2 regions of the Desulfotomaculum defluvii genome follow, and region 2 is predicted to be linked to the other one. Evidence: riboswitches for the same ligand, from Rfam matches in the RefSeq annotation. Region 2 holds a riboswitch; the other holds the start of a gene.
What was found. A riboswitch is a leader RNA that binds a small molecule or an ion and turns the genes downstream of it on or off. The one in region 2 is predicted to bind cyclic di-AMP.
Positions count from the first base shown of each region.

Region 1: another riboswitch for cyclic di-AMP. It lies ahead of ACYQ03_RS02245 (CAP domain-containing protein); the one in region 2 lies ahead of ACYQ03_RS05740 (C40 family peptidase).

Region 1 covers NZ_BAAHYV010000004.1:105,764-109,193, reverse strand. The annotation lists gene ACYQ03_RS02250 (DUF3794 and LysM peptidoglycan-binding domain-containing protein) at 1-917, opposite strand, end outside; gene ACYQ03_RS02245 (CAP domain-containing protein) at 1,116-2,099, opposite strand; cyclic di-AMP (ydaO/yuaA leader) riboswitch at 2,105-2,226, opposite strand; gene ACYQ03_RS02240 (chymotrypsin family serine protease) at 2,424-3,430, opposite strand, start outside.
Region 2 covers NZ_BAAHYV010000006.1:627,603-631,032, reverse strand. The annotation lists gene ACYQ03_RS05745 (S-layer homology domain-containing protein) at 1-1,228, shown strand, start outside; gene ACYQ03_RS05740 (C40 family peptidase) at 1,385-2,038, opposite strand; cyclic di-AMP (ydaO/yuaA leader) riboswitch at 2,044-2,171, opposite strand; gene ACYQ03_RS05735 (zinc dependent phospholipase C family protein) at 2,358-3,062, shown strand; gene ACYQ03_RS05730 (sodium-dependent transporter) at 3,085-3,430, opposite strand, start outside.

The DNA of each region.
Region 1 (3,430 bases), on a different contig from region 2:
TCTACCAGTGCGTCCACATAGGCTTCCATCCCCTGTTCCGCACCTTCTACTTCTACAAAATTACTAAATTTAAAGGTTTTTTCGAAGGAATGAACACCAAATTTATCATCCTTTGATTTATCGAATCCATGCCCATGCTTATCCTTTTGCCATTCCCCGTGGCCTGGTTTTCCCTTATGGTCATTTTTCTCAACTGCATAAAGGCATTCCATATCGACTTCGCCATCAAAAAGTATCTTATTCCTGATAACTCTAACCTTAGTTATTTCTACATCGCACATACACTTAAGAACGTCAGTAATAAGGAAATCTCTTTCATCAGGTATGTCAAATTCATCATCTATCAAAATTTGTTTGATATTGCTGCCCACTACCTGCTCCAAACTCATTCTTTCTGTTTCACAGGTAAAACCATTGGGACATTCGATAACTGCATCAACTTCACGATCCTCGGTAACCTTGGCAGTAATCTGAAGCACAGCCACAAGTTCATATTCGCATTCACGAGTTAGTTTTAGGCTAAAGTCCTCAACCACAAATTCAATTTCCGCATCCATACCCGGCCGAGCACCTTCCACCTCAACAAAATCAGTGAACTCAATCTCTTCATCGAATGAGTGAACAGACTGATCCTTTTCAAAGGCGGTGTATAAAACTCTGAAACGCAGTTTTCCTTCTACGATGACCTTATTGGGGATAACTTCAGCTTTTTTTAATCTTACTCTTGTGTCGATGGAAAGAGTCTCTTCAATATCCGGGTAACCATAGGGTAGTTTAACGGTAGCTCGGATAATATTTTGTTCAGTGTTTTCTCCAATGAGCTGCTTGACCCTGATCCTTTCTGTCTCAAACTGTTGATTTTGGTTTTCATCATTATTCTGTCGGAACTTTAGCTTGGGTCTTTTTCTCATGATCATCAATCTTAGCCTCCTTTCAAGGTATCTCCTTAATATATATATTGGATTGTCTGGAGAAATGTGCTGAAATTGTGGTCAATCCTTAAGAAAATGCAAAAAAACGGGAGGAAATTTTTCCTCCCGTTTCCCTTTTATGGAACAAGGCATTGTACAGGCTATTTTGTTGTCCAATTATCTAATTAGTTTTTATATAGACAATTACCGTCGAGCAAATTCCTGAACCCAGATATAACCATAGCCACTATAGCTTTGATATACGCCTACACCGATTTCATTGTATTTAGCATTTAATATATTGGCACGGTGACCTGAGCTATTCATCCAGTCCTGCATAACTTGCTCCGGGGTTTTTTGACCCATAGCAATATTCTCCCCAGCTGCTAGGTAGCTGATACCAAATTTGCGCATCATATCAAAGGGAGAGCCATAATTAGGAGAAGTGTGGGAAAAATACCTGCTCTGGTACATATCCTGTGCTTTTGCCTGAGCAACTTTAGTCAAGTCTTCTTTAGCTACCAGAGGCTGCAATCCATACTTAGCCCGTTCAGCATTTACTAGGTTCACTACTTGCTTTTGGAAATCATTCATAAAGGAAGTAGGTTCCTGGGGTACTGGCTGTGGCTCTGGTTGTGGCTCTGGCTCTGGCTGTGGAGCCGCCGGCTCAGGCTGAGGAGTTGGCTCCGGTTGGGGAACTGGTTGCTCTGGTTTCTCAATAGGTTCAGTTATGGGTTTATAACCTAACAATTGAACACAGATCTTACCACTGCTAGTATCCATAAAAGCTAACCCAATTCTGTTATATTTTGCATTTAAAATTGAGCGGCTGCCATAATATACTAACTGCTTTTGCACCATGGTTGCAACATCATTACTACGTACAATAGTTTGTCCAATGGTACTATAACCACCGCTTTTAGCAATATCTAGCAACATGGTTGAACTGGGACTCTGACCGGTTCTTTGGTAGTATTCAAGATTCTTGGCAGCTTGCAGTGAAAGCTGCTGGTCTACCATTAGTGCTGTAAGACCGGCTTTACTACGGGCTTCATTAATCAGCCTAACCATTTCTTGGCTGTCATCGGTGGCTGCCCTAGCTGACTGTGCCGTCATAAGAGACAGCATAAGGGTAAATAGGAACACGGTAACCAGGTACACAGAAAAATTCTTTAAGCGATACTGCATTTCTTTTCTCCTTTCCTTTTTGCCTCCGGAGTTAGCTGACGGGTTCGGGCAAGGAAAACCCTACCTAAAAGGATTCACCCCCATAAACGGTTCCTCCGTACCTCAAGGGATTCGGCATTTCTGTTACATGGCATCTGTGCCTGTCCTAAATAATACATAAAAATACCTGATTTTACAAAAGTCGTAATACCTGGTAATAAATTATTTAATTAGCTAGAAGATGTGTACAAACATTTTTTTGGTTGTAAACTCATTTTAAAACATATATACCATTTTTTTACACGAAACAAAAGCCCCACGTTCTTCGTCGCGGGGCTTTCCTTCCTAAAACTCAACATTTAGTTTATCTAACACCATCTGAATATGATTGAAGACAGTTACTCGGTCGGACCCTGCGAACAATAAACCAACTGCTCTGTTCCCTTCAGTAAGTACTAAGGAGCCGCTATCTCCGCCCTGAGATTTCATATCACAAATTACTTGGTTACTGAAATAAGCATTATTATTATCATCCATTTTAACTTGCATCGTGGTACCTATGGCAGTAACTACCCCAGAGGTGATTCCTGTTGTTCTGCCACTCTTAAATACCTTCATACCAGGTTTAGCCTCTGCAACACCTTGTATCTTTCCAAAGCCAATAATATCATCGTTAATCATATCTGGATTCAGGGGTCGGGCAACTGCACAATCCACATGGTTTGCAACCCCTTCTCTTTTAAAAAATTTCAAATCGTAATTGGGCCGGATGGCGTGAACAAACATGTTTGCAATACGGGATGCCCCATTGGCTATGGGGCAAGTAGCAGGTGCTTCTCCCTTTTGGATCGGAATATATCTTAATAGTGTTGCTATTCGGTCATTCTTTGTTCCACCGTCATATTCACCAGGTTGTAAAATTAGGTCTCCCGGAGCAGACCGACCATCTTTACCATCCGTAGCATTGGCTAAAATATGGTTGTTCGAAAGGATAAGTGGTTCACCAGTGGTGCGATCCCTTACCACTGCTCCAAAGGTGCCGGCCGTAACTCGATAGTGCCCCAGACTTAGACCAGGGCGGGCTGGTCTAACATGCTTTTTTCTATCATCTTCCAAAAAACGTATTTCTCCAACTTCAATAACATCTGTCTCTAAACCATTAATTTTATAGGGTACTAGTTCCTCACGACTTAAAGTTTCAGCACCTTCTTTTTTCGATACAAAGATAATAATTGCCTTTTGTTCCGTTCTTTCCAAACCCACATGTTTATAGCCCACACCAACACCAACAACATTTTTAATACCTAGTAAACGCCATTTGGCTTTTTCAACGGCTTTCAAAAAGTTTACCA
Region 2 (3,430 bases):
TGTGAAGAACCACTGGGCCCAGTGTGAAATTGAAGAACTACAATTAAAGGGAATTATGAAGGGTTATGAGGATAATAACTTTAAACCTCAGCAATCTGTATCAAAAAACGAAGCAATAGCCATTATTATGAGAGTGGTAGACCATAAAGAAACTAATACTGACAAAGCAGAATTAATTAAGAAACTCTTCCCCAGTTGGATGGGTGTGGCTCCGCTGCAAGCCTACGATGCTGGTATCCTTGCAGATTGGGAATTATCTAAATGGATTGGCAATAAACCAGCCACTCGCATAGAAGTAGCCATGTGGTTAAGCCGCGCTTCCGGTGATGAGAATGTCTCTCTTAATGAGCTACTTGCCTTTGCTAAGGATGCTAACCAACTAAACAAAGACGAATTATATTATGCCGCTGCCATGTATAACAAAGGCATTATGAAAGGTACCCCCGATGGCTACCTAAATCCCTTTAAGCCCATTTCCAGAGGTGAGTTCGCGGTTATGGTCAGTCGTTTTATTGACGTCTCTGATCTAGACGATGTCACTGATGAAGAAGAACAAACTAAGGACTACATTGATAAGTTAACCCCTGCCCATAATGCTAAGATTGATGTTGATACCAAAGAGTTCACCATTAACTTTGAAGAAGATATGGACTATGCAGATGGCAAAGACCTCGAGGATTTAGCTGATGCAGTGAACATTTATGAGTATAGTAATGGTAGATGGGTTGATGCTGATCTAGAATACGCCGTTGTCTTCACCAAAAATGAGGACGAACTGGTGGTTAAATTGGATGACAATGAGGAACTTGATGCCAACACTAGGTATTGTATTACCTTTAATAGCGGTATTCTTGTAGAAGCTGATGAAGATGACAATACCTTCGATGGAATTAAAAAAGGAGAATGGTCCTTTATCTCCGAGGCTGTTGAATTAGATGTAGATGAGGTATCAGCATCCAATGATACCACAGTTGTTATTAAATTTAACCAGACAATTAATAAGGGTACTGATTTCTCCACCAATGGTGACGGAATTCATGTAATGGATGGGAATACCGAACTGGATATTGATGCTGCCAGTATCAGCGGCAGTAAGTTAACCCTTACCCTGGACAATGATGACAGCTTAGAAGATGGTGAAGAATACACTGTCTGGTTTGAAGAAGATATCGTTAAGGGCTTCGAAATTGAGGAAGATGACGCCATAGAATTTACTTTTGAAGATTAAACTGACAAAGGCACCCTGTGGGGTGCCTTTTCGTTTCGACTGGCCATGGTTCATGGCACACTCTTACCAAGGTTCTCTTATAACTGAAGGCTGGTGGCTGAAAACTAAATTTACCATAAAAAAGCCCCGGATCACCACATCCAGGGCTTTTCCTATTTACTTTAATATTCTGTTGGCACCGCGATACTTGGGAGACCAGTATTTATCGGACAAAGAATCGATACGAATACCGCGGGAGGAAGATGCATGAATAAATTGACTGTTCCCTATATAAATACCAGAATGGTTAATCCCATACCCACCAGTATTAAAGAACACTAGATCACCAGGACGTAAATTACCTTTACTAATGGCCATACCTGCATTATATTGACCTGCAGCGGTATGAACTAAATCAAAACCGAAGTTTTTAAAGACATAACGTACATAACCCGAGCAATCAAAGCCTGCAGGGCTTTCTCCACCAGAACGGTATCCTACACCGATATACTGCTTGGCATAATCCAAAACAGCTATGGCACGGTCTACAACACCCCTAGAAGAAGTCTGGGATTCTTCTGTGCGAGGTCTCACTGCTTGATTAGTTGATGGATCAGGGACCTCTAAGACCTGACCAATTTGTAAATTATCACTACTCAATTTATTCAGTTGTTTAACGTTCTCCACCGATGTTCCGTTACGATTAGCTATGGTCCACAAGGTATCACCCTTTTGTACAGTCACCTGGGCTGCATCTGCAGCACCAGTCCAGACCACTGTGGCCAGGCACACAGAGGCGGCCAGAACTACCATCTTTTTAAGCAACGACAATGATGTTATCCCCACTTTCTACGCCTACGGAGTTAGCTGACGGATTCGGGTAGAAAGTTCACCCGCTACCAAAGGTAGTTCACCCCACTAGAACGGTTCCCCCGTTTTCAATGAAATTAGGCGTTTTTCATATTTTATTAACAAATTCGGCGAATGTTTCCAGTTTCCTGCCAAAAGTTAATACTTTTTTGTCAAAATGACTGATTGAGTCTTAAGTCCCGCCTACTGTTCACCACTATTTTCATATTTTACCTTAAGAATGGAAATAATGTTTTTGAGCATTTATATTATTCATTAACTTTAATCAGGTGAACACTTTATGACTTTAACCCATGCCACCTGGAATTGTGCCAAGGTCATGCTATCCTTAACCTTACCTTTTCAGGTCATTATAAAAACAGATAGGCCACGCAATACCCATGATTTTTGCAATCAACAAGCCATTGAAATATTAAAGAAAGACGGCTTGAACAGTGAAGGACGATTGTTGCAATCCCATTTGGAGATATTAAACAGAGGATCCCAATGGAGTGATCAGGGCTTTAAAAATATTAGTCATTATTACATTCATGCCAAGAATACTGGGCTCTGGCATGGACCTGATGCTCCGACAGAATGTCAGTATTACTTTGAACGTGCTATTAGATATTGGCGATCCGGCTGCCCGGAAAAATCTATTTTTTATTTAGGTGCTGCCTGCCATATTTTGCAGGACTTGTGTGTGCCCCATCATGCCTGTGGTCTGGTACTTAGTGGTCATAAATTTTTTGAAGATTGGTCCCGGGAAAACTACCACGACTTTGTGGTTAGGTTAGAAGGCATTTATCACGTTTCAACCCATGCCTGTGGCTGGGTAAAGGAAAATGCCAGGATCTCCTCCCATTACCTACCCGAATTAGTTCAGCACAAGGGAAAAGTGCCAGTTGAAAGGGTTGCAGGGATTTTGCTGCAACGGGCTCAACGGGTCACCGCAGGATTTCTTGAATTTTATTTTCAAAGTATAAAAAAATCCTCACCTAGTTAAGGTGAGGATTTTGAGAAAAATACTATATTTTAATAAACCCTAAGCCATTTAGAATAATGATTACAATGGCTATGGGGGAAACATAGCGGATGGCAGAAAGGTAAAAACTTATGGTTGATCTATTATTTAGACTTCCAGAATTCGTGACTTCATCAAATACCGCCCTCCTAGTAAGTTTCCAGCCTGCAAAAATAGCAATGAACAAACCAGTAATAGGCATCATCAAATTATCAGTTAGATAGCCATAAAAATTAAATAAGTTCATGTTAAATATCTTTACATCGGCCAACAGACTATTGGAAAGGGTCGCCGTACCCCCAACCGTTGCCATGAGTAATCCTGTAAATATAGTTGCTGTTATTCTAGAC